Regions from separate parts of the Caulobacter sp. FG7 genome, predicted to be linked through region 4. Evidence: predicted binding sites of a transcription regulator. Region 4 holds the regulator's gene; each other region holds the start of a gene.

Region 1 (7,302 bases), on a different contig from region 4:
ACGATCATCGATTGGGCAAGATCGGTCGCATCGCCGGCGACGCGGGCCGACGCGGTCTGGAACAGGGTGGCCGCCCCGCCGAACGCCGCGCCCCAGACGGCGATCGCCGCCAGGACCAGCCAGGCCTTTGCGCCGAACACGCCCAGCACCAGCGCCGCCGCCAAGAACAGCACGATGCTCGCCAGAGTCAGGGTTCGCAGGCGACGATCGACCTGCGCGCCGACCACCCAGATGCCGCCCAGCGCCACGACGCCGAACAGCAGCAGGCCCGCGTCCACGCGATCGCCCAGTCCCGCTCTCTGCAACAGCGGCGCGATGTAGGTGTAGAGCACGTTGTGGGCCAGGACGAAGGCCAGGGTCACGGCCAGGATGGTCTTGAGGCCCGGCAGGGCGATGACGTCCTTGAGAGTCTTGCGGCGCGCGCCCGCCTGCCCCGGAAAGTCGGGAACGCCCCAGGCCACCCAGCCGACCAGCAGAAGACTGAGGCCGCTCATCATCATGAACACCGCGCGCCAGCCGATCACCGAGCCCAGCAGGGTGCCGGCCGGAATGCCGATCGCCAGGGCCAGGGGCGTGCCGACCATGGCCACCGCTATGGCCCGGCCGCGCAGGGCCTCCGGCGCCATGCGGCCCGCATAGCCGGCCAGCAGCGCCCAGACCAGTCCGGCGAACACGCCCGAGGCCAGGCGCGCCGCCAGCGTCAGGACGTAGCTGTGCGAAAGGGCCGTCACCGCGTTGGTGACCAGGAAGCCGCCGACCGCCAGCATCAGCAGCGGGCGCCGGCGCCATGTCCGCGTGGCCGCCGTCAGCGGAATGGCCGCGACCAGCGAGCCAACCGCATAGGCCGTCACCAGCTGGCCGGCCATGGCCTGCGACACCGCCAGATCCGCGCCGATATCGGGCAGCAGTCCGGCCGGCAGGGCCTCGGTCAGTATGGTCAGGAACCCCGCCGTCGCCAGGGCCGAAAGGCTCCAGAGCGGCAACGCCGCCCTGCGCCCTTCCATCACCGCCTCGCTCACGCGGCCTGCTCGACGCGCGGCAGGATCAGGTCGGTGACGCGATAGGTGTGGAACTCGCTGGTCGAGACCTCGTCCAGCCGGCGGAACTTCTCGACGAACACGGGGTCGGAGAAGAACTCGCCGACATTGCCCTCGTCGGCGATGGCCTCGATGTTCACCACCGTCAGCCCGTCGGTGCTCTTGGCCAGGTTGCTCCACAGGAAGCCCGGCTTGGCCGAGGCCAGGCGAACCACGTCCTGGATGATGGCGAAGGCCTCGTCCTGCAGGCCTGGCCGGGCGTGGATGACGTTGACGATGAAGACGGTCGGCGCAGGCGCGGCGCTGAAGGCGGGCGAGATCATTGTGCAAGGTCCGGATAGGCGGCCCGATCGGCCGCGCCCCGGACAGTGGCCGCGAGACAATCAGCGAAAAACAGGCCACACCTTCATTCAATCCGGACACAAAAGTCCGCAATGGATCTCGCCATGGACAGCCTGGGCGCTCTCAATGTCTTCGTTCGGGTCACCGAAACCCGCAGCTTCACCGGCGCCGCCGGTCGTCTCGGCGTCTCGCCATCGGCGGTCGGCAAGGCCATCGCGCGGCTCGAGGCCCAGCTTGGAACGCGCCTCTTCCACCGCAGCACGCGGTCGGTGGCTTTGACGGCCGAGGGCGGCCTGCTGCTGGACCGCTGCCGGCGGATCTTCGCCGAGATCGATGCGCTGACGGGCGAGCTTTCGGCCTCGCAGGAGGCGCCGCGCGGCCGGCTGCGCGTCAGCTTTCCGCTGGTGGGCATGCTGCTGATGCCCACCCTGTCGGCGTTCATGCGGGCCTATCCCGAGATCGAGCTCGACCTGGATTTCACCGACCGCATCGTCGACGTCATCGAGGAGGGCTTCGACGCCGTCGTCCGCACGGGCGAGGTCTCCGATTCCCGCCTGATGACCCGCTCGCTCGGTTCGTTCGAGCACCGGGTGGTGGGTTCGCCCGGCTATTTCGAGCGTCACGGAACGCCCCGAACGCCCGAGGATCTCGCGGCCCACGCCTGCCTCCAGCACCGCTATCCCTCGACCGGCAAGCTGGAACGCTGGCCGCTCTATCGCGGCGAGGTCTTCGTCGGCGACGGCCTGCCGTCGGCCGTGACCGCCAGCACGCTGGAGCCCCTGATCTACATGGCCGAACAGGGACAGGGCGTCACCTGCGTGCCGCTGTTCTCGGTGCGCGCGCAGCTGGCCTCGGGGGCCCTGGTCTGCGTGCTCGAGCCCTTCCTGAAGAGCACGGGGATGTTCCGCGTCGTCTGGCCGTCCAACCGGCTGCTGACGCCCAAGGTCCGCGCCCTGGTCGACTTTCTCGCGTCGGAGCTGATGATCGCCGACTAGGACCGCCCCAGCCGCTTGCGGTTGGCCCGCACCTTGGCGCGATAGTGCTTCACCACCGCCCGCGTCGCCGCGTCGGGCGCCTGCGGCAGGCCGCCGGACCAGAACTTCAGGCCGATGTCGGCGGCGGCGGCCATCTTCTCGGTGGTCATGCGCACCGCCTCGGCCTGCGCCTTCGCCCCGCCGCCGGCCAGGACCATGGTCCGAAGGCCGATGACCGTCGACGCCTCCAGGCCCAGCGCCCAGGCGTCCAGCATCGTCGAGGGCCAATCTTCCTTGCGGCGCGCCATGGCGGATCTCCCTTGCCAGCAAAGGGATCGCGCGAGGCCTCGCCCCGGTTCCGCAACGGATGCGACATCGACGAACTCGACGGAACAAAATAAGAACTATAGTCTGTGCGGATGGCCGTTCTCGATATCCGCCGCAAGCTCGCCATCCTCGCCGACGCCGCCAAGTACGACGCTTCCTGCGCCTCCTCGGGGGGCGAGAAGCGCGACTCCGTCGGCGGCAAGGGCGTCGGCTCCACCGAGGGCATGGGCATCTGCCACGCCTACGCGCCGGACGGACGCTGCATCAGCCTGCTGAAGATCCTGCTGACCAACTTCTGCATCTACGACTGCGCCTACTGCATCAACCGGGTGTCGTCGAACACGCCGAGGGCGCGGTTCTCGGTGAAGGAAGTCGTCGACCTCACCCTCAACTTCTACAAGCGCAACTACATCGAGGGCCTGTTCCTGTCGTCGGGCGTCATCCAGAGCGGCGACTACACGATGGAGGAGATGGTCCGGATCGCCAAGTCCCTGCGGCTGGACCACGACTTCCGCGGCTACATCCACCTGAAACTCATCCCGGAAGCCTCGCCGGAACTGGCGACGCAGGCCGGGCTCTATGCCGACCGGGTGTCGATCAACATCGAACTGCCGCGCGACGACAGCCTGAAGTCCCTGGCCCCCGAGAAGGACGTCGGCGACATCAAGCGGGCCATGGGCCGCATGCGGCTGGCGATCGAGGACAAGGCCGAACCGGCCCGCAAGGCGCCCCGCAAGAGCTTCGCCCGCAGCCAGTCGACCCAGCTGATCGTCGGCGCCGACGCGGCCAAGGACGGCGACATCCTGGCCCGCAGCGCCTCGCTGTACGGCGCCTATCGCCTCAGCCGCGTCTACTATTCGGCCTTCAGCCCGATCCCGGACGCCAGCCACCGCCTGCCCTCGGCCCGCCCACCGCTGCTGCGCGAACACCGCCTCTACCAGGCCGACTGGCTGATGCGGTTCTACGGCTTCGCCCAGCCCGAGATCATCGGACAGGGCGAGGATCTGGACCTGTCGGTCGATCCCAAGACCGCGTGGGCCCTGCGAAACCGCGAGCAGTTCCCGGTCGACGTCAACCTGGCCGACCGCGAGACCCTGCTGCGCGTGCCGGGCCTGGGCGCCAAGGCCGTCGACCGCATCCTCCTGGCCCGCAGGCAGGCGCGCCTCACGATCGACGACCTCAAGCGCGTCGGCGCCGTGGTCAAGCGCGCCAGGGCCTTCGTCGTCGCCGAGGGCTGGACGCCCGGCGCGCAGACCGACGGCGAGCACCTGAAGACCCGCCTCGTCGAACCCGCCCAGCTGAGCCTGTTCTGATGCGGGTGGTGCGGCTCTCCTCGGAGATCGACTTCGACGGCTGGCGTGTCGCGGCGCGCGACCTGCGGGCCGAGGGCGTCTCGCCCGAAGCCGTCATCTGGACCACCGAACGCGACCTCTTCTCCCCTCCCCCCTGCGGGGAGGGGTCAGGGGGTGGGGGTGTGGGCGCGGAGATGGCCGTTTCAGAGCCAGCTCCCCCACCCCACCCCCTCCCGGCAAGGGGGAGGGGCTTTACGGTTCCACCCGCCTTCGTCGACCTCGCCCGCTCCGTGGTGCTGCACCGCTCCGGCGAGCGTTTCGCCCTGCTCTATCGGCTGCTGTGGCGTCTGGAGCGCGAGCCCCGGCTGATCGACAATCCGGCCGATGCCGACGTCGCCAGGGCGCGCGACATGGAAAAGGCCATCTCCCGGGCGATCCACAAGATGCACGCCTTCGTGCGCTTTCGCCTGGTCGAGACCGAGCCCGAGACCTACGCCGCCTGGTTCGAACCGGCCCATCGCGTCACCGAGGCCGCCGCGCCGTTCTTCGCCCGCCGCTTCACCAACATGACCTGGACGATCCTGACGCCCGACGCCTGCGTGGCCTGGGACGGCGCGAGCCTGAAGGTGTCGGACGGCGCCGATCCGGCCGACGCCCCGTCCGAAGACGCCCAGGAGGAGCTTTGGCGCACCTACTACGCCTCGATCTTCAACCCCGCCCGGCTGAACGAGAAGATGATGCGCCAGGAGATGCCCAAGCGGTACTGGCGCAACCTGCCCGAGGCGCGGCTCATTCCAAAGCTGGTCGAGACCGCCCAGGCGCGCGCCGCCGCCATGGTCGCCGCCGCGCCCTCCCCCGCGCCCGACCGCGTGCTGAAGGCCGCCCTGCGCCACGCTCGCGACGGATCCTACAACGGCGACCTGCCGACCAGCCTCGACGAGGTCGCCGCCGCCGTCCAGCTCTGCCGCCGCTGCGACCTCTGGCGCAACTGCACCCAGGCCGTGCCGGGCCAGGGCGCGGCCCACGCCCCGCTGATGTTCGTCGGCGAGCAGCCCGGCGACCAGGAAGACCTGGCCGGCCTGCCCTTCGTCGGCCCCGCCGGCCAGGTGTTCGACGCGGCGCTGAAAGAGGCCGGCGCGCCGCGCGAGCGCGCCTTCGTCACCAACGCCGTCAAGCACTTCAAGCACGAGCCGCGCGGCAAGCGGCGCATCCACAAGACCCCCGATCGCGGCGAGGTGCAGGCCTGCCGCTGGTGGCTGGAGGCCGAGCGGCGGCTGGTGCGTCCCCGCGTGATCGTGGCGCTGGGCGCGACGGCGGCCCTGGCGGTGACGGGCAAGGCCACGCCCGTCGCCGCCAATCGGGGCAAGGCGCTGCAACGGCCCGATCAAGGCAATGGCCAGGTCCAACTGGTCGTCACCTATCACCCGTCGTTCCTGCTGCGGCTGCCGGACGCCGAGGCCCGCGACCGGGCCCGAGCCGAATTCGTCGACGACCTGCGCCTTGCGGGCGAGCTTGCGAAACTGATCGACTGAAGCGAGCAAAGCCGCCCACCCGGCGAGCGCTCCGCGCAAAAAATCTGCTCAATCTTTCGGCGACGCTCGTTCGCACGCAATCCCTTGCCCCGCCTCGTAATACTTGGCGCGGGAACGAGGCGCATAAGCCCTCCCCGCCGCCCGGGGCGCTCCATCGCCTCTTGCCACGACGGCGCTGCCGGGGTTGGTTCCCGGCCGGGGAAGAGGGCGATGACAGCAGACGACGAAGAGCGGCGCGCCTGGTTCCGGAGGGAGATCCTGCCCCTGGAGCCCAGGCTTCTGGCCTATGCGCGCAAGTTCTGCCGCGACGGCGAGACCGATCCGGAGGATCTGGTCCACGACGCCTTCACCCGCGTGATCGCCTGCAAGACCTGGCGCGAGATCACCAACCCGGCCGCCTTCGCCTCGCGCACCCTGCGCAACGTGGCCTTCGACGGCCTGCGCCGCCGCAAGGTGCTGACCATCACCGCCGTCGCCGACTTCGAGCTGATCGGCGGCATGGACGAGACGCCCGGCCCCGAAGCCACCCTGGTGTCACGCGACGAGCTGCGCCAGCTCCGCGAGGCGATATCGGAACTGCCGACACAATGTCGGCGTGTATTCACCCTTCGGAAAGTTTATAGCCTGTCGCCGGGCGAGATAGCGGTCCGCATGGGTCTGTCCGTCTCAACAGTCGAGAAGCACCTGATCAAGGGGCTTCGCTATTGTTCCGAAAAGCTGGGCCGCGCGGGCGCGACCCAGTCAGTGCGTATCGACGAAGGGCGTTCATGGGCCGGGAAGCGGGATCGCGACGCGAAGCGGTGAGAGCGGCCGCCGCCGAATGGGCGGTGCGGCTGTCCGATCCCGCCTGCGCGGCTGATACGCGCGCGGCCTTCGAGGCCTGGCGCGCCGAGAGCTTCGAGAACGAGGCCGCGTTCGAGCGCGCCCACGCCGCCTGGGAGCGGACCGAGCGGCTGCGCGCCTTCAAGCCGGGCCTTGCGAAACCCGACGCCGACCTGTTCGCGCCGGAAGAGGCCCCGCGCCGCGCCTTCGACCGCCGCTCGCCCTGGACGCTGATGGCCGCAGTCGCCGCCATATCCGGCGTGGTCGGAACCGGCGTGATGACCGCCACCGCCTCGACCGCCTACGCCACCGACATCGGCGAGCGCCGCGTCGTGGTGCTGGCCGACAACAGCCGCATCGAGCTCAACACCGACAGCAAGGTCGTGGTGCGTTATCGCGGCGGCGTGCGCGAGGTGAAGCTGGTCAAGGGCGAGGCCCTGTTCGAGGCCGCGGCCGACAGGCGCCCCTTCGTGGTCAAGGCCCGCGACTCCCGCATCGAAACCACCGGCGGCGAGCTTTCCGTCCGCCTGGGCGCAGAAAACGCCGCCGTCACCGTGCGTCGCGGCGCGGTCGAAGTGGAGCCCGATGGCAAGGGGCCGGCGAAGGAAACGAAGATCGCGGCCGGCACGGCCATGGTCTACGGTCCCACGGGCAGCCACGCCCAGCCGCTGTCGGACGCCGAGATCGAGCGGGCCCTGGCCTGGCGCCAGGGCGCCATCGCGCTGAACGGCCAGTCGCTGAGCCAGGCCGTGGCCGAATTCAACCGCTACAACCGGCGCAAGGTGCGGATCTCCGACCCGTCGATCGCCGACCTGCGCCTGGCCGGCTACTTCCAGAGCACCGAACCCATGGCCTTCGTCACCGCCGTCACCCACACCTTCCCGGTGCGGGCCAGCGAAGGCGAGGACGGCGTGATCCGCCTGGCCCGGAAGGGGTAAGCCAATAGATCCTCCCCCTCTGGGGGAGGTGGCCCGGA
Region 2 (7,302 bases), on a different contig from region 4:
ATGGGCGGTCTTCAGCCAGTCGGCGACCTCGGCGTCGTCGAACGCGCCCAGATCGTCCAGCTTCACCCACTTGGCGCGGGCCAGATACGGCGCAGGGATCGCCCGCCCCGTTTCGGTCAGCACCTCGAAGGCGACGTCAGAGACCTTGAACGACACCCCGCCCTGGGCGGCGCCCGGCCCCATGACGGCGAACATCTTGTCGCCGACCTTGTAGACCTGGTCGTCGCCCCACTGGACGGTCATGGTCGCCGCGGGCAGCGCCATGGCGGCGGCGTGGAAGGCCTGCGGGCTCATCAGGCCTCGACGCCCACGCCGATCGGGCAGGTCACGCCGGTGCCGCCGATGCCGCAATAGCCGCCCGGGTTCTTGGCAAGGTACTGCTGGTGATAGTCCTCGGCGAAGTAGAACGGGCCGGCGGCGGCGATCTCGGTGGTGATATCGCCCAGCCCCTTGGCCGACAGGGCGACCTGATAGGCTTCCTTCGACGCCACGGCCGCGGCGGCCTGGGCGTCGTTGGTGGCGTAGATCCCCGAGCGGTACTGGGTGCCGATGTCGTTGCCCTGGCGCATGCCCTGGGTCGGGTCGTGGTTCTCCCAGAACACCTTCAGCAGGGCCTCGTAGGTGACGACCTTGGGATCGAACACCACCAGCACCACTTCGGTGTGGCCGGTGCGGCCCGAGCAGACCTCTTCATAGGTCGGGTTCGGCGTAATGCCCGCGGCGTAGCCGGCGGCGGTGACCAGCACGCCGGGAACCTTCCAGAACACGCGCTCGACGCCCCAGAAGCAGCCCATGGCGAACACGGCCGTCTCCAGGCCGTCGGCATAGGGGCCCTTCAGCGGAGCGCCGTTGACGAAGTGGGTCTGGGCGGTCGGGATCGCCGCCTCGCGCCCCGGCAGGGCGGTGTCGACGGTGGGCATCTCGAGGCTTTTCTTGAACAGCATGGCGGGGCCTTTCGGAGGCGGGAGTTCCTTGCCCGCCGATATAAGTCGTCGCAGGCTCGTTTTCATCCCGTAACGGCGCTTGCTACGAGTCGCTGCCTGAGTATATTGCGCCCCTTCCCGCGCCGGGGGTCTCAACCGCCCCCGACTCGAGTGCGCTGGTGAGGTGGCCGAGTGGTTGAAGGCGCACGCCTGGAACGCGTGTATAGGGGAAACTCTATCGAGGGTTCGAATCCCTCTCTCACCGCCACGCCTCATTTCGCGGCAAAGCTTCAAGCCCAAGCCTGTTTCGAACGGTGATGCGCGCCAGGGCGTCCCGGCTCACACGTGCGGTCGCAGCACTCGCGTCGCGGCCCGCAGCTGCTCTTTGAAGGCCTTCAACGCCGGGGGAGCGGCCCCCCGCTTCTGCTTGCGGAACACGAGGTAGTGGGAATCCTCGCTCTCCTGGCTGAACATCAGCTGCCCCCTCGCGCCCGCGATGTGGAAGGCGATCTCGACCATCTGCCGGGTCGTGTCGTGATCCAGCGTATGCCAATGCAGGTCGTGATCGTTTCTCCGCTCCATGTCGTAAAGCAGGTAACGGGCGAAGGTCGGCGTATCGTTCTCCGTGGCGAACCAAGGGGCCAGCTCGCCTCCCGAGGCCGTCAAAGCCAGTACGAAAGAGGCGATGTGCTGCTTGCTCTCGTAGCACTCCGGCCCGCGCCCGAAAACGAAGTCTTCCAGAAGGTGGCGGATCGGCGTCAGCGCGCGCTGAAACTCCGTCGTGTTGTTCTGTGAAGGGATCGACAGGTACAGGACCCCGCCCATCTTCAACATGCGGATCCAGTCGGCCAGCACCGGAATAGGATTGTCGATGTGCTCGACGACATGATGGCTGTTGATGAAGTCCAGCCCCTTGGGGTGCCGGCGCTTGATGTCTTCGACGGACATCAGCGGATAGTGAGGTAGAGCCCCGAAATAGGTCTCGAACTCCTCCGGCGTCCGCTTGTCCAGGAACATCAGATGCTCGATGCCGTCGTGTAGCACGGGCCGTAGGCCAGCGCCGATCTCGACGCCGACCCCGGCGATATGCGGATCACCGATCTGCTTTCTCAGCTCAATGTAGCTCATCGTGCAACGCCCCGCGAAATTGCGGCATGAAGCTTAGACGGTTCCACTACTTGCGCTACCGCGAAATCATGACGCTCGCCCTTCGCGAGAAAGCTTCAACTCGCTGCCCTCACGTGCAGTTTCTTGGCCGCCCAGATGCGCATCGCGTAAAGACACGGCATGATCCGCGCCGTCTCCCTCATCGCCGCTCTGAGCCTCTCCATGACGACCGCCGCCCTGGCCGCCCCGACCGTCGTGACCTCGCCCGAGCCTCTCCCCGGCGCTCATGACAAGCCGCGCGTGTTCCTGGGCGGCAGCATCGACATGGGCAAGGCCGTCGACTGGCAGGCCCAGATGATCGCCGCCCTGGCCGACCAGGACGTGGTGATCCTCAACCCGCGCCGCCCCGACTGGAACCCGGCCTGGAAGCCGGTCGCCCAGGAGCCGGAGTTCCACCGTCAGGTGGAATGGGAGCTGGCCGCCCTGGAAAGCGCCGACGTCGTCGTGCTCTACCTGACGCCCGGCTCACAGGCCCCGATCAGCCTGCTGGAGATGGGCCTGCACGCGCGGACCGGGAAGCTGGTCGTGCTGTGTCCCGATGGCTTCTGGCGCAAGGGCAATGTCGACATCACCGCGCAGAAGTACGGGGTCAAGCAGGTGGAGAGCCTGGACGCGCTGATCGCCGAGGTGAAGGCGCGGGTGGGGAGGTAAGTCCCCGAGATTGGCTTTAATTCCCGTGAAATCCCCGCGAAAGCGGGGACCCAGGTGTTTTATCGTCAAGCGCCGCGCGTTTCAGAAAAAGCCTGGGTCCCCGCTTTCGCGGGGATTTTACGGAGTTGGGGATCGCCCTCGCCCTAAAGCCCCACCGCCCGCTCCACCCCGATCCCGCCCAGGAAATCCTCGTCGTGGCTGACCACCAGCAGCGCGCCGTCGTAGCCGGCCAGCGCCGCCTCCACGGCCGCCACCGAGTCCAGATCCAGGTGGTTGGTCGGCTCGTCGAGGATCAGCAGCTGCGGCGGGGTCGGGCCGGCCAGCACGCAGGCCAGGGCCGCGCGCAGGCGCTCGCCGCCGCTCAAGGCGCCGGCCGGCCGGTCGGCGGCGCTGTTGCGGAACAGGAAGCGGGCCAGGGCGGCCTGGGCCAGGTTGCGATCGGCGCTGGGGTGCAGGCGCAGGAAGGCCTGCAATAGCGTCTCGTCGTCGCGCAGGATCGCCAGCGACTGATCGAGCATCACCGCCGGGACGCCGCGCGTGATCGTCCCCGCCGTCGGCGCCAGCACCCCGGCCGCCAGGTTCAGCAGGGTCGACTTGCCCGCGCCGTTGGGACCGCGCACCGCCACCCGCTCGGGACCGGCGATACGCAGGTTCACACCCGACAGCACCGGCGGCCGGCCCAGCCAGCCGAAACCGACATCTTCCATGGCCAGCACCAGCCGCCCCGCCGGCAGGCCGGTCGGCGGCAAATCAAAGCCCAGGGTCCGCGCCCGCTCGACGCGGGCCTGCGCCGTCTCCACCGCCTCGCGAGCGCCGGTCTGCAGGCGCTCGGCCAGGCGGCGCTCCTTGCCGCCGGTGTTCTCGGCCCGCTCGGCCCGGGCGCCGAGCAGGATCTTGGGCTCCGATCCCCTGGCGGCGAAGCGCTTGCCGGCGGCGTCGCGGCGGGCCTTGCGCTCGATGGCGGCCTGGGCCTCGCGGGCGGCGCGGCGCTCGTCGCGCTCGGCGCTCTCCAGGGCGCGGCCGGCCGCCTCGACCTCGGCGGCCTTTCGCTCGGCATAGAGGTCGTAGCCGCCGCCGTAGCTGGCCGCACCCAGGCTGGTGATCTCGACGATACGGTCCATGCCGCGCAGCAGCGACCGGTCGTGGCTGGCGACGATCGCCCCGCCCTTCCAGCGGGCCAGCACGTCGGCGACCAGGTCGCGGGCCTGGGCGTCCAGGTGGTTGGTCGGCTCGTCCAGCAGGATCAGGTCGGGCGCGGCCAGCAGCAGGGCGGCCATGCCCGCGCGGGTCTGCTGGCCACCGCTGAGCGCCGCGGCCGGACGGTCCGGATCGAGACCCGACAGCCCGACCTGCGCCAGCGCCTCGTCCAGCCGTGACGGCAAGGTCCAGTCGGCCTCGGCGAAGTCGAGATCGTCGCCCTGCCCCGCCTCGATGCGCGCCAGCCGCCGCCAGGCTTCGCCCACGCCCAGGCGGTCGGCGAGGATCGCGCCCTCCGGCAGGTCGGGCGTCTGGTCGAGCACGCCGATCGTCCCTGTGCGCACGACCGTCCCGGCCGGGGGCGCACGCAGCCCCGCGACCAGCGCCAGCAGGGTCGACTTGCCCGCGCCATTGCGACCGACCAGGCCGACGCGCTCGGCGCCGACAGACAGGTTCAGGTTTTCGAAGAGAACGCGGCCGTCAGGCGCGGCGGCGGAAACGGAGTCCAGAGTGACGTAGGACGAATTGGGGGCAGGCATGGGAAACCACGAACAGGGGAACGGGAAGGACGAAGTGGTCTTCCGTCTGGCTGATCATGGCGGCCTCCATCAGGGGTGGAGCAGCGGATGTAGAGGTTGAGACGCCGCTGGGCAAGCGTCAGCACAGCCCGTCGCGCAGGCGCGGCTGGCTGGCCCGGCCGTCGCGATAGGCCCGGCAGCGCGCTTGCTTGCGGGCCTCCTCGGCATAGGGCGGAGGCGGCGGCGGAAGACCGCGCGGCACGAACTTCGGCGGCTTGCGAGGGCCCGGCCCGGCGTTCTCCTTCGGGATCCTATCAGCGAAGCCGCCCCAGCACTTGTCCTTCTCCTCGTCGGTCATATGCTCGCTGGAAAGACCCTTGCAGGCGCGGTGATAACGGCCCCAGCGGAAGTCTGGATTGCCCTCGGTCAGCTTCCAGCGGTCGACGGCCTTGGGATCGACCTTCCACGCCGGGTCGATCGGCGGAGCAGCAGGACCGGCGGCGGGAATGACCTCGCCTTCGCCAGCCACGTCCGCGCCAGCCGCGGCAGGCGCGGACGTGGCTGGCGACGAAGGCCCGCGCGACCGGGCCGAAGACGACGCCTTGGCCGGCGCCCGCTTTTCGGCGGCTGGCGGCTCGTCCTCCAGCCTGTCGATGTCGAACAGCATGGGCGGGATCTCCGAAGGCGGCGTCCCACGCTCGACAAGCGTCAGCAGGCCGATCAGCAGCAAGTTCGCCGCCACCCCCGCCGGGACCGCGATCGCCCATCGTCCAGCGCCTGTCCGCACCCGCCCCATCGCCCCGCCACCGAAGATTGCCCGACGTCGAATGCTCACGCTTCGATGGCGTCCGAAATTCGACCGCGCGGCGCCCGCTTTGCGCCCTTCGCACCCCCGTCTGCTGACATCTGGTGTCAGCAGGATTGGCAGCAGGATGGCTGCGGCATTTGTTCGCATCTTGTTCTTGTGTTAATGCCGCGCCAGAACCCTACATATAGCCGCTGCGCCGCGCTCCCCACGCGGCTCCCAATCCGACCTTCGAGCGTTCCGGACACCATGGCCGAGCAACTGAACTTCATCCGCGTCCGCGGCGCCCGCGAGCACAATCTCAAGGACGTCAGCGTCGACATTCCGCGCGGCGAGCTGGTCGTGCTGACCGGCCTGTCGGGCTCGGGCAAGAGCTCGCTGGCCTTCGACACCATCTATGCCGAAGGGCAACGCCGCTACGTCGAGAGCCTGTCGGCCTACGCCCGCCAGTTCCTGGAGCTGATGAGCAAGCCGGACGTCGACCTGATCGAAGGCCTGTCGCCGGCCATCTCGATCGAGCAGAAGACCACCAGCCGCAACCCGCGCTCGACCGTCGGCACGGTGACCGAGATCCACGACTACATGCGCCTGCTGTGGGCGCGGGTCGGGGTCCCCTACTCGCCGGCCACCGGCCTGCCGATCGAGAGCCAGACCATCAGCCAGATGGTCGACAAGATCACCGTCCTGCCCGAAGGCACGCGCCTCTACCTGCTCGCCCCCGTCGTTCGCGACCGCAAGGGCGAATACAAGAAAGAGATCGCCGAGTGGCAGAAGGCCGGCTTCCAGCGGCTGAAGATCGACGGCGAATACTATCCGATCGAGGACGCCCCGGCCCTCGACAAGAAGTTCAAGCACGACATCGACGTGGTCGTGGACCGCGTGGTGACCAAGGCCGGCATGGAACAGCGCCTGGCCGACAGCCTGGAGCAGGCCCTGCGCCTGGCTGACGGTCTCGCGGTGGCCGAATGGGCGACGATCGAGGAAGGCGAGAAGGAGCCCAAGCGTCTCCTGTTCTCCGAACGCTTCGCCTGTCCGGTCAGCGGCTTCACCATCGCCGAGATCGAGCCGCGGCTGTTCTCGTTCAACAACCCGGCCGGCGCCTGCCCCACCTGCGACGGCCTGGGCGCGAAGCTGGCCTTCGACGCCGACCTGATCATCCCGGACAAGGACAAGACCCTGCACAAGGGCGCGGTCGCCCCTTGGGCCAAGGGTCCCTCGCCGCTCTACACCCAGACCCTGCAGGCCCTGGCGCGCCACTACGGCTTCTCGATGGACGAGCCCTGGTACAAGCTGCCGGAAAAGGCCCGGACCGTGGTGCTGAACGGCTCCAAGGGCGAGAAGATCAAGTTCACCTACGACGACAACGCCCGCAAGTACGAGGTCGACAAGCCCTTCGAGGGCGTGCTGCCGAACCTGGAACGCCGCTGGCGCGAGACGGACTCTTCGTGGGTCCGTGAAGAACTGGGCCGCTACCAGTCCGACACCCCGTGCGAGGCCTGCGGCGGCAAGCGCCTGAAGCCCGAGGCCCTGGCCGTGAAGGTCCACGGCCTGGACATCGCCGCCGTCTCGAACCTGGCCATCCGCCCCGCCCGCGACTGGTTCAGCGCCCTGGAAGGCCACCTCTCCGACAAGCATTTGGAGATCGCCCGGCGGATCCTGAAGGAGATCAACGACCGCCTGCGGTTCCTGGTCGACGTCGGCCTCGACTATCTCAACCTGTCGCGCGGCTCGGGCACGCTGTCGGGCGGCGAGAGCCAGCGCATCCGCCTGGCCAGCCAGATCGGCAGCGGCCTGACGGGCGTGCTCTACGTGCTCGACGAGCCGTCGATCGGCCTGCACCAGCGCGACAACACCCGCCTGCTGCAATCGCTGCAAGGCCTGCGCGACCTGGGCAATTCGGTGCTCGTCGTCGAGCACGACGAGGAGGCCATCCTCACCGCCGACTACGTGATCGACATGGGTCCGGCGGCCGGCGTCCACGGCGGCGAGATCGTCGCCCAGGGCACGCCCGACCAGATCATGGCCAATCCGGCCAGCGTCA
Region 3 (7,302 bases), on a different contig from region 4:
CGTTCCACACCGTGTAGCCGTCCGTCTTCTCGGTGTTGCGCATGTTGGTGTAGCGGTCGCTGAGGTGGCGCGCCGAGACATTGACCAGCGCCCAGTCGGTCGGCTCCCAGGTTACGCCGCCCTGGAACAGCCAGGTCGGAAAGTCCGGCAAGGTGTTGCCCGCGATCGGCTGGACACCGAAGTTGTTCTCGAACTCGGCGCGGTTGTACGACAGGTTGGCGTTGAAATAGACCTTGCCGCCCAGAAGCTGCGGCTTCCACTGGCCGCTGAACTCGGCGCCGTGGGCCTCCACCCCGCCGACGTTCTGGAAGAAGGTCTCGGTCGTTGTGCTGCCCGGCACCACCGAGGCGTAGGACTGCAAGCGGTTCTCGAAGGCGGTGTAGTAGGCCACGACCGAGGCGTTGAAGGTCGGTCGGTTGGCGCGATAGCCGATCTCGAGGTTCTGCGAGGTCTCGGCGTCGGGTCCGGGGGCCGCGGGGCTGGCGGCCGAGAAGATGTCGTCGGCGCCGCGCGGCAGGGCCAGGTTCTCGGAGTACGAGGCGAACACCTGGTCGCGGCTGTTGATCGAATAGACCAGGCCCACCTGCGGCAGGAAGCTGTCCTTCCAGTTGTCGGTGATCCTGGGCCGGCGCTGGGCGATGTAATCGGCCGGATTGCGATAGCCGGCGATCTCGTAGTCGATGTCGGTGGCCTTGAAGCCCAGCTCGACCTTCAACCTGTCGTCCAGCAGCCGCACCGTGTCCTTCAGGAAGAACTGGGTGGTCTCGCGGGTGGAGACGTAGTTGCGCTGCAGGTGCACGGGCTCGTTCAGCAGCGCCGCGCCGTCGGGGTGGCCGCCCGCGGTATTATAGCGGGCCTGGGTGCGGTGGTAGTCGTCCTTCTCCAGCCAGACGCCGGCCTGGACGGTATGGCGTCCCGCCCGCCAGGTTCCGCCGACGGTGATCCCCTTGCGCTTGCCGTCGACGCCCGAGAGACCGTACTGCACGCCCTTGGGCGCTGTCAGGCTGGCCACGATCAGGCGCTCGGCGTTGTAGCTGGCCAGTGAGGTCGAATAGGCCTCGGGCGAGACGCCGTAGCCGCCCTTGTCCTCGTAATAGGCCGTCGAACGGATCTCGAACGCCTCGCCGATCGGCTTGTTCAGCGACAAGCCATAGAGGTGGTCCCGCCGGGCGTTGACCGCGAACTTGTAGTATTGGTTGTAGGCGGTGTTGGAGTACGGCACGCCCGCCGCCGTCACCGGCAGGCTGGGCACGTAGCCGAGATAGGCGAAATCCCTGCCCTTGCGGCCAAAGAGGTCGCCCGCCGTCCCGTCGTACTGGGCCTTGGTGATCGACGGGGAGTCGTAGTCGTAATAGTCGTTGTGCACGGTCTGGAACGTCAGGTTCCCGCCGCTCTCGAAGGCGTAGTCGAGCTTGCCCTCGTAGTGTTCGCGCTTGATGAAGCCCGGGCCGCGCCACAGGTCGCCCTTGATCCATGATCCGGCCACGTAGCCCGACAGCCGACCGACCTTGCCGCTCTCCAGGCGCAGGAAGCTACGGCGCAGGTTGTCCTCGCCCAGGGTCTGGCTGATCGAACCGCCGGCCTCCACGTCCGGGGCCTTGGTGAAGTAGTCGACGATCGGCCCAAGCGAGGCGTAGCTGGGCAGCGAGACGTCGCCGGCCCCGGCCGAGGCCTGCACCCGCGCCAGGTTCTCGTTGTCGACATAGCGATAGATCGGGCTGCCGCCGAACTGGTCGCTGCGGCCCATCGGGATCCCGTCGAGCAGGAAGCCGATCTGCTGGAAGTTGAAGGCCCGCACCGAGACCGAATTGCCGAACTCGTACATGCCCAGGGCGTCGTTGGCCTGGACGTTGAAGCCCGGCAGGCTCTCCAGCATCTTCAGGCCGGTCACGCCGGCCGGGGCCGACAGCAGCGCCTCACGGGTGATCGAGACTGTAGCCGTGGCCTGGTCGGTGCCGATGGCGACGCTGGCCTCCGACACCCGCTTGCCGGTGACCACCACGGCGTCGACCGTGTCGGCGGACGCCTTGGGGTCTTCATCGGCCAGGGCCGGCGCCCCCGCCCCCATGACGCTGGCCGCCAGCAAGGCGGCCTTCAGACGACGAAACGCATGCTTGCTCGACTGGACTTGGATCACGGCTATCCCCTGCTTTTTGATCCCCCGACGAGACTGGCTCCCGACCGCAGGTCAAAAAACAGAAATCGCCGTTACAGGAGCCCACTTTTCTTCGTGGTCCCGCCAGCGACAAACGAGATCATTTAATATGCACCAGCACCGTTACTCGACAGGACACGAAAGACACGCCCTCGCCCGTCCCGCATACTGATGGCGAGACGGCTTATAATCGATCTGGCCTTGGCGCCCAGCGATCACCACCAGACGCCTTTCACGGCGACACTGCACGCCGTCCCGCCCCGCGCGTCAAATACCGCGAGGCTCATAGGCCCACTGCCGGGCTTCGGCGCCGCGCGCTCCGGCGCCGAACGCGCAAAGAAAAGGCGGCCGCCCCTTTCGGAACGGCCGCCTCTTCGAATTTCATCCGACGACGGACGCCTAGAACGGGATTTCGTCGTCCAGGTCGGCCGAGAAGCTCTCGCGCGGGCCGCTGGGCTGGCTGCGCGGAGCGCCGCCGCCGAAGTTGCCGCCGCCTTGGCCGCCGCCGTAGCCGCCACCGCCGCCGCCCTGGCCGTAGCCGTCGTCATAGCCGCCGCCCGACGAAGCGCCGGCGCCGTCGCCGCGGCCGCCCAGCATCGTCAGTTCGCCGCGGAACTTCTGCAGCACGATTTCGGTCGAATACTTTTCCTGGCCCTGCTGGTCGGTCCACTTGCGGGTCTGGATGGCGCCCTCGATGTAGACGGTCGAGCCCTTGCGCAGGTAGCTCTCGGCCACCTTCACCAGGTTGTCGTTGAAGATCACGACCCGGTGCCACTCGGTCTTTTCCTTGCGCTCGCCGCTGGAGCGGTCGCGCCAGGTCTCGGACGTGGCGATGCGCAGGTTGGCGACGCGGTCGCCCGAGTTGAGGGTGCGGATTTCGGGGTCGGCCCCGAGGTTGCCGACGAGGATGACCTTGTTGACGCTGCCAGCCATTGGCGATGCCCTGCTCTCGCCCGGCGACCCAACGCGCCGGAATCTCGAAGCCAGGACGTTAACGACTCAGCAAGATCAAAATCAAGCTTTGTTCCCCGAACGTTCCTGTGAACGGAGGGCGGTTATCCACCGCCCTCTCCTGCTCAATTCCAGCGTCAGCGCGCCGGCAGCGCGCCCGGAACGGCCAGGCGGCCATCGCCCGTGCGGACCAGCGACATGAACCGGGCGCCTTCATAGCTGTCGCCCAGATAGATGCCTTCCTTCTCCACGAAGATGAACTTGCCCTGGTAGGAGCCGGTCAGCTGCTCCCGGCGCAGGCCCATCCGCATGAACCGGATCCGCATGCCTTCCAGCGTGGCCGCGCAGGTCTCCATGTTCGGCACGTTGCGCTCGACCGGGTTGAACTGCAGCGTGCCGTCCTTCTTCTCGATGACATGGTGGCAGACGCCCTGGTCGAAGGGCGCCTTGGTCTGCTTGACGCAGCCCGACAGGCCGATGGCGGCGACGCCGAGGGCCAGGACGGCGGCGATGGAGGAAACGCGCATAAGGTGACTCCTTGCCCTCAGCCGACGCTGGGAATGGCGCAGTTGGCGGCCTGCTCGACCACCAGGTGGAACGAGCGGTTGTCGGACGAGGCTTCGACACGTCCCGGCAGCAGGCGCAGCGTCTCGTCGCCCCAGCGGCCGTAGGTGGCGCCGCCCGGGCGCTCGCACTTGCCGGCGAACAGCTGCTGGATGCATGCGTTCTGGGTGATCTCGCCCGGCAGCTTGTTCCACTGGCCGCCCGAATAGCGCTGGCAGACGCCCAGCGGCGCGCTGCTGGCTACGGCGGGTCCGGTCGGCGCGGGCGTCGGAGCGGTGGCGACCGGCGCGTTGACGGTCGGCGGCGGCAGCGGCGTCAGCACCGTGCCGGCCTGGTCGGCCGCGGCCAGGGCCCCGGTCTCGTCGACGCCGACGTCGAGGGCGCCGGTGGCCACGCCGTTCTTCTTGGCGCATTCGGCCAGGGTAGTCTCGCCCACGAACTGGCCCCCGACGAAGCAGCGCAGCGGGCGGGCAGGATCATTGAGCTTGGTGTCGTCGGACCGCCCCGTCTCGACGATCAGGCCGGCGCGCGAGGCCGGCGGTTCCTCGGCCGGCTTGCGGTCCTTGCCGCCCATCAGCGCGAAGGCCACGCCCAGGCCGGCAATCACAGCCAGGGCCGCTCCGCCGCCCAGCAGCACGCGTCGGTCTTTGAGAAGTTCCATGCCCCCTGGCTACGACGCGTTGGTGACGGTTTCAAGCGTCGCCGCGCCGTAGGGCGCTTACAATTGTCAACCGCCGGTCAGGCGGTCGAGCGCAGCCTGGTAGTTGGCGATCTGGTTGGTCAGGTAGGCGGGCGTCGTGCCGGTGGTGTTGCTCTTGGTCGAGGACGTGTCGACCTTCACCCCGTTGGCGATGTCGGCCATCTCGCGATAGGCGTTGCGGATCGCCGCCGTGGCCGACTTCAGGAGGTCGGCGGTCGTGGCCCGCGACTCGGCGTCGGCCAGGCTCATGTCGAGATTGAGCTTGAGGCCGTAGACCGGCCCCTTGCCGTCGGCCGAGACGGTGCGGCCGCTCTCGGTCTTGGTGTTGCGCACCACGCCCGCGGCAAGGCCCAGCGCATCCAGGACGTCGCTGTCGCCCTTGCCCGGCAGGATCTCGACGGTCGAGGTCTTGAAGGCCGGCGTGATGGACAGCTTGCGCATGTTGCCGTCGCTGCTGATCGACACCTTGGCCGCGCTGCCGGAGGCGCGGCGGATCTTGTCGGCCAGGGTTTCGAGCGTGTCGTTGGCGCTGATGGTGATGGTCGTCAGCGGACCGCGCTCGCGCGTACGGATCTGGAAGGTGTCGCCAGGGCGGGCCGAGGTCGCCGAGACGATCTTGTCCGACTGGGTGAAGTTCATCGCCCCGCGCGGCAGGCCAAAGACATCGAGCGCGCTGGAGCCGGAGGCGTCGACCGCGATCGAGGTCGGGGTGGCGTAGCCGTCCTTGCCGGTCAGCCGCTGCTCCCAGGTCGCTGCGCCGGTATCCATGTCGATCTGCGCGACATAGCCGTCCTTGGTGCCGACGGTGGGCAGGCCCGCCAGGTCCTTGCCGGCCGCGCCGACCAGCCAGACCTGGCCGTTCGAGACGGCCATGCCCGTGACCGTGTCGTCGCCGGTCCCGCCGTAGTAGGCCATGGTGTCGTCGGCGGTGTCGGTCAGGTCGAGCGAGATCCGGGCCACGAAGCCGTCCGAACCGCCCGAAGCGGCCGAGGTGACGTTGCCCACCGACAACTCGCCGTTGGTGGTGTAGCCGCCGATATAGAGCTGGCCGTTGTCGATGCTGATGCCGGCGATGTCGCCGCCCTTCAGCGTGCCCAGGTCACGCACCGCACCGACGTTCATGGTGGCGGCCTTGGTGTAGGTGACCGCCTTGGTCTCGTAGATGCCGGCCGAGTTCAGCGAGGTGCGGTTCTCGGTGACCACGGTGGTGGCGACGTCGAAGCTGCGCAGCTTGGCCTGGCTGCCTTCCTTGCTGGCGACGATCACCTTGCCGCCATCGACGACGATGCCCGACACCGTGTCGTTCTCGGCGCTGCCGAAATGGGTGGTGAACAGCGCCTTGGGCGTGCCGGCGATATCGGTGGCGAAGCCGGTCAGATAGTTGTCGTAGCCGCCCTGCGAGGCCGAGCCCGTGGCGCCGGGCAGGTCGGACTTGGTGCGGCCGGCCACGTAGACCACGCCGTCCTCGCCGAAGGCCACGGCCGTGGCCTCGTCCTCCAGCAAGCCGCCGCGGCGGACCGTCCAGGCCTCGTCGCCGTTGGCGTCGTACAGCGAAACGAAGCTGTCGGTGACCGTGCCGTTGCTGTCGGAATTGATCGGGCCGGTGGTCACGCCGTTCAGCGTGCCGGCCACCGAGCCGGCAATGGCCACCTTGCCGTCGTCGGAGACAGCGATCGAATAGCCGGTGGCGGTGTCGGCCGCGCCGAGACTGCGGGCGTAGAGCAGCTTGCCGGCGGAATCGTATTTCAGCAGAGCGACGTCCTGGTCGCCCTTGATCGTCTGGCTTTCGACGCTCTTTTCGACATCGGCCAGCACATAGATCGAGCCGTCGGGGCCGGTGACGGTCTTGTGGACCTTGGCGACCGTGCCTTCCAGCGTGTCGGAGAACACCTTGGCGCCGGCCGTGCCAGCGCTGGAGCCTGTGCCGTACTTGGTCAGGGTGTTCTCGATGACCGCGTCGTCGGTCTTGGTGTCCTTGTCGGGGTCGGGGTTGCCGGCCTCGGTGGTGATGTAGACGGCAGGCTTGGGCGCCGGCGCGGTGAAGTTCAGCTTCTCGATGGAGTCGCCGCGGATACGCAGGGCGAAGTCGTCGCCGGTGGCCGGCAGCTTCACCGTCTGGCCGTTGACCGTGGCGGTCCGCTCCACGCCCGGCGTGCGCTCGACGGCGAAGGTGGTGTTGTAGCCGGCCGCCTGGAGCTTGCTGTTGAAGAAGCTGACCACGTTGGACATCGTCCGCGGCGTCGAGCCCATCTCGGCCAGGTCCATCGTCAGGTTCTGGGTCTCACCGAACTTGGTGACCGACATCGTGAACTTCTGGTCGCCCTTGAAGGCGGGAACCTCGTCGTCCATCTGGCCGCTGTAGAGCGTGTTGGTGACGTAGCCGTAGACGTTCTTGGGCACGCCGACCTTGGACTTGTCCTGGGTCATGGCCGCGCCGGTGGTCAGGCGCATGCCTTCGGTGTTGGCGTTCTGGACGTAGTTGGTGAGCTCCGTCAGCCCCTTGGTCAGCGCCGTCTGCAGGCGCTTGATCTCGCTGTCGGAGACATTCTTCTCGCTGGCGCGATTGGCGATGGCGGTCAGGGTGTTCAGGGCCTGATAGGCCGAGAACAGCTTCTTGTAGTCGCCCTTGATGCCCGGCGCGGCGGCCTCGGCGGCGCCTTCGTCGACGAACTTGCGGCCGTTCAGCGCGGCCTTCACCAGGTCGCTGGGCTCGGTGGTCACCGTCGTCCACGGCGCGGCCGGAATGCCCTGCTTGGCGGTGGAGGTCGAACTCGTCGTGCCCGAAGACAGCGCGGACGCAGCCGTGCCCACACCAAGCTTGGCCTGGTAATAGCTCAGCAGCGAACTGGTGTCGAAAGTGATCACGACCGCTTCCACAGAAGGCGCAATGCGCCACTCATCGCAATCTTCGGTTACGAACGCTGACGTTTCG
Region 4 (7,302 bases):
GCTGTGCGCCGATCAGTCGCCGAGGCGTTCCTTGGGCAGGTGCTGGGTGGTCAGGGGCGGCGCCAGGACCATCACCGTCGCGAAGCTGACCGCGGCCACCGCGGCGAAGGCTGCGGCCAGCAACACCGGCAGCATCTTCTGGCGCCGACGCGGCGTGCGAAGCAGCGCGCGGGCGTAGGCGATGGCGGCGGTGTCGATGGCGGAATCAGCGACGGACATGCGGGAAATTTCGCCTCTTCGCGCCCCGGTGGCAACGGATCTGCGGCGCGGCGCTTCGCCGCTGGGCGCTTTCCCAGAAAAACTCTTTCCGTAAAGGGATGACGCGCCGCCCCCGACCGGACTAGAAGCGAGGCTCGAAAGGCGGCGTCATGATCCTGGTCATCGATAACTACGACAGCTTCACCTACAACCTCGTTCATTACCTGAACGAGCTGGGGGCCGAGACGGTCGTCCATCGCAACGACGATCTGACGGTGCAGGAGGCGCTGGGCCTGAAGCCGCAGGCGGTGCTGCTGTCGCCGGGCCCCAAGGCCCCCGACCAGGCCGGCATCTGCCTGCCGCTGCTGCGCGGCGCCCCCGACGACCTGGCGATCCTGGGCGTGTGCCTGGGCCACCAGGCCATCGGCCAGGCTTACGGCGGCGAGGTGATCCGGGCCAAGGAGGTCATGCACGGCAAGACCAGCCCGATCCGCCACGCCAACAAGGGCATCTTCAAGGACCTGCCCGACCCCTTCACCGCCACGCGCTATCACAGCCTGGCGGTGCGCCGCGAGAACCTGCCCGAGGAACTGGAAGTCACCGCCTGGACCGCCGACGGCGAGATCATGGGCGTGCAGCACAAGACCCGCCCCGTCCACGGCGTGCAGTTCCACCCCGAATCCATCGCCACCGAGGGCGGCCACCAGCTGCTGGCCAATTTCCTCGACCTGGCCGGCGTGCGCCGCGACGCCCAGATCTGGGTCTAGGGCGGGACAAGACCATGTCCGACGCATTCAAGCCCCTGCTGGCCAAGCTGGCCGACGGCCAGACCCTTTCGGAAGACGACGCCGAGGTCTTCTTCAGCGCCTGCCTGCGCGGCGAGCCGACACCGGCCCAGGTGGCCGCGGCGGTGACCGCCATGCGCCTGCGCGGCGAGACCGTGGGCGAGATCGCCGCCTGCGCCCGCGCCATGCGCCGCGCCGCCGTGCACCTGGAGCATCCGTATGACGTGGTCGACGTCTGCGGCACCGGGGGCGACGGCCTGCACACCCTGAACATCTCGACTGCGGTCGGCTTCGTCGCCGCCGGCGGGGGCCTGAAGGTGGCCAAGCACGGCAACCGCGCGGTGACCTCCAAGTCGGGCACCGCCGACGTGCTGGCGGCCCTGGGCGTCAACATCGACGCGAGCCTTGCCCAACAGCGCGCCGCGCTGGACAGCGCCGGCATCTGCTTCCTGTTCGCCCAGTCGCACCACGGGGCGATGAAGCACGTGGCGCCGATCCGCCAGCAGCTGGGCTTCCGCACCATCTTCAACCTCTTGGGCCCGCTGACCAATCCGGCCGGCGCCAAGCGCCAGGTGGTCGGCGTCTCGGCTCCGCGCTTCGTCGAGCCGATCGCCCGCGCCCTGGGGGCCCTGGGCGCCGAGCGCGCCTGGTCGGTGCACGGCGGCGGCATGGACGAGCTGACCATCACCGGCGAGACCGAGGTGGCCGAATGGCGCGAGGGGGCGATGCGCCTCTTCACCATCACGCCGGAGGCCGTGGGCCTGCAGCGCGCCTCGCTGGCCGAGATCACCGGCGGCGACCCCGCCTTCAACGCCGCGGCCCTGACCCGCCTGCTCGACGGCGAGACCGGCGCCTATCGCGACATCGTGCTGCTCAACGCCGCCGCCGCCTTCCTGGTGGCCGACAAGGTCGAGACCCTGCGCGAGGGCGTGGAACTGGCCGGGGCCGTGCTCGACGACGGCCGCGCCAAGGCCGCCCTCGCCGGCCTCGTGGCCGCCACCAACGCTGAAGCCCTGACCGCATGACCGACATTCTCGCCAAGATCGCCGACTACAAGCGCGAGGACGTCGCCGGCCGCAAAGCCGCGCGCTCGCAAGGCGACGTCGAGGCCGCCGCCAAGACCGCCTCGGCGCCGCGCGGCTTCAAGGCGGCGCTGGAAGCCAAGCACGCGCCGGGCAAGCTCGCCTTGATCGCCGAGATCAAGAAGGCCTCGCCTTCGAAGGGCCTGATCCGCGCCGACTTCGATCCGCCGGTGCTGGCCAAGGCCTACGAGGACGGCGGCGCGGCCTGTCTTTCGGTGCTGACGGACGGTCCGAGCTTCCAGGGCGCCGACGAGTATCTGGTGGCCGCCCGGGCGGCGACCGCCCTGCCCTGCATCCGCAAGGATTTCCTGGTCGATCCCTGGCAGGTGGCCGAGAGCCGCGCCCTGGGCGCCGACGCCATACTGGTGATCCTGGCGATGATCGACGACCATCTCGCCGGCGAACTGATGACCGAGGCCGCGCGCTTGGGGATGGACGCCCTGGTCGAGGTGCACGACGAAGCCGAGACCGAGCGCGCCGGCAAGCTGGGCGCGACGCTGTTCGGGGTCAACAACCGCGACCTGAAGAGCTTCGTCGTCGACCTGGCGGTGACCGAGCGGCTGTCGAAGCTGGCGCCGGCGGGTTCGCTGCTGGTCACGGAAAGCGGCCTCTTCACCCACGCCGACGTCGTGCGGATGGAGGCGACGGGCGCCAAGGCCATGCTGGTGGGCGAAAGCCTGATGCGCCAGGCCGACGTCACGGCGGCGACGCGCGAGCTGATCGGGTAGCCTGAGCTTGGCGCGTGGCCCTCGTCCTTCGACAAGCTCAGGATGAGGACCATGGCGGACGTCGATGCGAGAGAAACCTCATCCTGAGCCTGTCGAAGGACGAGGTTTTCGCCGCTGAGCCGCCCCTCTTCAAATAACGACGCTCGGCCACGTTTCGGCCAAGCTCGCGCTTCTCAATGCCCCTCGGTGTTCGACATCGAGGGGCTTTCGCATGACCGCCGGCAAGACTTCCGTCCGCGCGCATGTGCTTGAGTGGGCCAGGACGCTGGCGGTGACGGCCGCCATCGTGCTCGTGCCGCGCACGGTGCTGTGCCAGCCCTTCACGATCCCGTCGGCCTCGATGGAGCCGACCCTGCTGGTCGGCGACTACATCCTGGTCAACAAGTTCGCCTATGGCTGGAGCCGCCATTCGGCCCCGCTGAGCCCCGCGGTCGGCCACGGCCGGCTGATGGGCCGCGAGCCGGCGCGCGGCGACGTGGTGGTGTTCAAGAAGCCGGGCGACGGTCGCACCGACGTCATCAAGCGGCTGATCGGCTTGCCCGGCGACGAGCTGCAGGTGGTAGACGGGGTGCTGCGCATCAACGGAACGCCCGTCGACCAGCGTCCGCTGGGGACGCGGATCGAGGAAACGCCTTTCGGCGTGCTGCCGGCCGAGCGCTTCGCCGAGACCCTGCCCGGCGGCAAGACCCACCTGATCAACAGCTACGGCCCGCGCACGGCGGCCGGCAACACCGCAGCCTATCGCGTGCCCGAGGGCTGCTACTTCGTGATGGGCGACAATCGCGACAACTCGCTCGACAGCCGCTTCGATCCGGGTCCGATCCCGGCGGGCGAAGCCCGCTGCGCCTGGAACCCGGCCGTGGACGCGCATCTGCCGGCGGAGATCGGCATGGGTTTCGTGCCGTTCGAGAACCTGGTCGGCCGCGCCGACATGGTGCTGTTCTCGTGGGAGGCCGGCGCCGGCCCGCGGTGGAATCGGTCGTTCCAGCGCCTCTAGAATCGATCGCCGGACGGCGGGAATCGGTGTTTCGGCGGCCGGATTCCCGCCAGCGCCCGGGTCGCCCGATCACCGCGTTCACGGAAAATCCGCGCTTGTCCTGGGTTGCACCCCGCTCCCATCCGCATCAGGACGACGCCAGCAATCGACGTGAAATCAGTCACTTAGGAAACCCTTTCTGACATTGCGCACGAATGCGATTTCAAAGAACGCCGGTCGCTGCAATTCACTTGACCTTAACCAAGAACACCTAGAGAACATTCGCAAGGTTTGCGGTTTGTTCCGCGACGACTTGCGAGGCCGTCATGCTCACCCGCAAGCAGCACGAGCTGCTGATGTTCATCCACGAACGGATCAAGGAGACCGGCGTCTCCCCCTCCTTCGACGAGATGAAGGAGGCCCTGGACCTGGCGTCGAAGTCGGGCATCCACCGGCTGATCACGGCCCTGGAAGAGCGCGGCTTCATCCGTCGCCTGGCCCACCGGGCCCGGGCTCTGGAGGTGGTGAAGCTGCCGCAGCAGGCGACCACGGCCGCCCCGCCCAAGGGCCGCGGCGCGTTCCGCCCGCAGGTGCTGGAAGGCGGCGGTCCCGCCCCGTCGGCCCCTGCCCCGCTTCCGCCGATCCCCGACACCAGCCGCGAACTGCCGATCCTGGGCCGCATCGCCGCCGGTACGCCGATCGACGCCATCCAGCACGAGCGCGACCGCCTGCCGGTGCCCGAGACCATGCTGGGCGGCGGCGAGCACTACGTCCTCGAGGTGCAGGGCGACTCGATGATCGAGGCCGGCATCCTCGACGGCGACTACGTGATCATCCGCAAGGGCGACACGGCCAACAGCGGCGAGATCGTCGTTGCTTTGGTCGGCGAGGAAGCCACGCTCAAGCGCCTGCGCAAGAAGGGCGGCTCAATCGCCCTGGAAGCGGCCAACCCGAAGTACGAGACCCGCATCTTCGGCCCCGACCAGGTCGAGGTGCAGGGCAAGCTGGTGGGCCTGATCCGCCGCTATCACTGACAGCGGCCCCTGGCCGGCAAGACGCGCGAGGCGCGGGTGTCGAAGGATGCTCGCGCCTTGCTTGCGTCTGGGGCGGGCCTTAAGGCTCCCAGCCTGATCGCTAGGGGGAGACAGCCATGATGTTCCTGCTGCTGGCCGTGCAGGCCGCCGCCGTCGCACCGCCGGCCGGCGAACCGGTCCTCACCCTCGCCGAGGTCGGGCTGCACAGGGGGCGCTGGCCCTTCACGGGCTACTATCCCGACCGCGCCATGCGCGCCGGCGTGTCGGCGCAGACGACGGCCCTCTGCCGCGTGGCCGCCGGCGCCCTGGTCGGCTGCCGCATCGAGGCCGTGGAAGCCGCCGACTACGGCTTCGACCAGGCGACGCTGAAACTGCTGGCTGACGCCCGGACGGACGTGGCCACCCGCAGCGGCGCACCTACCGAGGGCCGAAGCTTGCGCGTTTCGCTCAGCTTCAAGGTCACCCGCAGCGGCTCGATGCGCGTCACGGCGCGCTGAACGCATATTTGTCTGAGTTAATCGAAGCTGCTACTCCAGACCCAAGGCCGTGCGGCGTGTCATGCAAGACGCGCCGCGCCATCGGTCGATCGGAGGAGCATTCATGTCCCACGCGCCCATCGCATCCCTAAGCGCGGCCCTCTGCCTTGCGCTTGGCCTCAGCGCCGCCGCCCAGCCGATCACCCAGCGGTTCAGCGCCGATCCCTCGCCGCACGTGTTCGGCGACACGGTCTATGTCTACGCCACCGACGACGCCTCGAACTCGGGCAAATACTGGGACTCGACGTCCTGGCGGCTCTACAGCTCCAAGGACCTGAAGACCTGGAGCGACGACGGGGCGTTCCTGGACGTCACGGTGTTCAACTGGGCCAGGCCCGACGCCAAGGCCTGGGCGCCGGGCGCGGTCGAGCGCGGCGGCAAGTTCTATTTCTACGCACCCGTAGGCGGCGACAAGATCGGCGTGGCCGTGGCCGACCGACCGCAGGGCCCGTTCAAGGACGCCATCGGCGCGCCTCTGGTCGACAAGGCCCGCGACGCCAATGCGGGCGACGAGCCGATCGACCCGCAGGTGCTGATCGACGACGACGGCCAGGCCTACATGCTGTTTGGCACCCGCGTGCCCAAGATCGTGCGGCTGGGCGCCGACATGGCCTCGCTGGCCGGACCGATCGAGAACCTCGTGGTCACCGGCTATCCGGCGAACGACCCGAAGAAGAAGTACGGCGAGGCGCCGTTCCTGCACAAACGGGGCGGCCTCTACTATTTCAGCTTCTCGACCGGCTGGCCGGGCCAGATCGTCTATGCGACCGCCAGGTCGCCGATGGGGCCCTACGCCTATCGCGGGGTGATCCTCGACTACCTGCCGATCTCGACCAACCACCAGGCCATCATCGAGCGCGACGGCCGATGGTGGTTCTTCTATCACGACAAGCTGCTGCCCGGCGGCGGCGACCATCGGCGCTCGATCACCCTGTCGCCGCTGAGCTATGGCGAGGACGGCGCGATCCTGCCGATCAAGCGGCCTTAGGGCGGCATCGAGATCGGAGTTCTGGGCGTGATCCCTCCCCTTCGACAAGCTCAGGGGGAGGATCACCTACAGGCCCGGCTGTTGGAAAAACCTCATCCTGAGCCCGTCGAAGGACGAGGTTTTCGTCTCAGATCCTGAATGTCGGTCGCGCCTAGAGCACCAGGGCCTTGGCCGCCGTCTCGAAGCCTGCCCAAGCCTCCGCGGCCAGGGCCGCCCCGGTGCTGGCGCGGCGCACGCCCAGGCCCGGCAGGTCGGCGAGCTTCATGTCCGGTCCCCACAGCAGCACATTGACCGGCTTGGGCGCCACGGCCGCGACGATGGCGGCGATGTCGTCGTACTTGGTCACGCCGGGCGCATAGAGGCAGTCGGCGCCGGCTTCGGCATAGGCCGCGAGCCGCTCGATGGTCGGTGCGAGGTCGTCGCGGCCGATCAGGAAGCCCTCGGTGCGGCCCACCAGCATGACGTCCTGGTCCGAGGCGTCGATGGCGGCGCGGGCAGCGGCCAGGCGCTGCACGGCGGTGTCGAGCGGATGGAGGTCCGCGCCGACGCGATCCTCCATGGAGAGGCCCGCCACGCCGGTCTCGACCGCGCGGGCGACGTTGGCGGCGACGCCTTCGGCGCTGTTCGCAAACCCGGCCTCGAAGTCGGCGTTGACCGGCAGGTCGGTGGCGGCGACCAGCAGGGCCAGGTGCTCGATCACCTCGTCGACCGTCACCTCGCCGTCCGCGCGCCCCCAGGACCAGGCCATGCCGGCGCTGGTCGAGGCCAGGGCCTTGAAGCCGAGCTTCTGCAGGCGAACCGCGCCGCCGGCGTCCCACGGGTTGGGCAGCACGAAGAAGCCGTCCTGATGCAGGGCGCGGAAGGCGGCGCGGCGGGCGGCGAAGGTGGCGTCGGTCATCGGCCTTGGATCTCCAAACGAGTCGTCGCCGCCAGATAGCCGCGGCGGCGCGGCATCATCCGCCCGGTTCTTGCGCA

Evidence for each region. Region 4 encodes LexA, which represses DNA repair genes until DNA is damaged. Its sites were predicted from a motif close to ATGTTCNCNANNTGTTCT; they were not measured.
Region 1: the regulator LexA is predicted to act here: its motif matches at 2,743-2,760, upstream of ACODR1_RS06475 (putative DNA modification/repair radical SAM protein).
Region 2: the regulator LexA is predicted to act here: its motif matches at 5,402-5,419, upstream of uvrA (excinuclease ABC subunit UvrA).
Region 3: the regulator LexA is predicted to act here: its motif matches at 3,177-3,194, upstream of ssb (single-stranded DNA-binding protein).

The regions. Positions count from the first base shown of each region.
Region 1 covers NZ_JBMDIW010000006.1:136-7,437, reverse strand. The annotation lists gene ACODR1_RS06495 (MFS transporter) at 1-1,019, opposite strand, end outside; gene ACODR1_RS06490 (antibiotic biosynthesis monooxygenase) at 1,016-1,360, opposite strand; gene ACODR1_RS06485 (LysR family transcriptional regulator) at 1,472-2,374, shown strand; gene ACODR1_RS06480 (hypothetical protein) at 2,371-2,661, opposite strand; gene ACODR1_RS06475 (putative DNA modification/repair radical SAM protein) at 2,773-3,993, shown strand; gene ACODR1_RS06470 (UdgX family uracil-DNA binding protein) at 3,993-5,504, shown strand; gene ACODR1_RS06465 (RNA polymerase sigma factor) at 5,715-6,308, shown strand; gene ACODR1_RS06460 (FecR family protein) at 6,272-7,264, shown strand.
Region 2 covers NZ_JBMDIW010000004.1:161,530-168,831, reverse strand. The annotation lists gene ACODR1_RS04965 (MmcQ/YjbR family DNA-binding protein) at 1-294, opposite strand, end outside; gene msrA (peptide-methionine (S)-S-oxide reductase MsrA) at 294-944, opposite strand; tRNA gene ACODR1_RS04955 (tRNA-Ser) at 1,102-1,191, shown strand; gene ACODR1_RS04950 (class I SAM-dependent methyltransferase) at 1,263-2,051, opposite strand; gene ACODR1_RS04945 (nucleoside 2-deoxyribosyltransferase domain-containing protein) at 2,211-2,741, shown strand; gene ACODR1_RS04940 (ABC-F family ATP-binding cassette domain-containing protein) at 2,885-4,477, opposite strand; gene ACODR1_RS04935 (hypothetical protein) at 4,596-5,186, opposite strand; gene uvrA (excinuclease ABC subunit UvrA) at 5,511-7,302, shown strand, end outside.
Region 3 covers NZ_JBMDIW010000013.1:46,671-53,972, reverse strand. The annotation lists gene ACODR1_RS12445 (TonB-dependent receptor family protein) at 1-2,134, opposite strand, end outside; gene ssb (single-stranded DNA-binding protein) at 2,555-3,088, opposite strand; gene ACODR1_RS12435 (hypothetical protein) at 3,244-3,633, opposite strand; gene ACODR1_RS12430 (hypothetical protein) at 3,651-4,331, opposite strand; gene ACODR1_RS12425 (hypothetical protein) at 4,398-7,235, opposite strand.
Region 4 covers NZ_JBMDIW010000018.1:107,011-114,312, reverse strand. The annotation lists gene ACODR1_RS16115 (hypothetical protein) at 13-219, opposite strand; gene ACODR1_RS16110 (anthranilate synthase component II) at 369-965, shown strand; gene trpD (anthranilate phosphoribosyltransferase) at 980-2,008, shown strand; gene trpC (indole-3-glycerol phosphate synthase TrpC) at 2,005-2,793, shown strand; gene lepB (signal peptidase I) at 3,005-3,790, shown strand; gene lexA (transcriptional repressor LexA) at 4,096-4,803, shown strand; gene ACODR1_RS16085 (hypothetical protein) at 4,920-5,300, shown strand; gene ACODR1_RS16080 (family 43 glycosylhydrolase) at 5,404-6,327, shown strand; gene ACODR1_RS16075 (isocitrate lyase/PEP mutase family protein) at 6,479-7,225, opposite strand; gene ACODR1_RS16070 (ComEC/Rec2 family competence protein) at 7,281-7,302, opposite strand, start outside.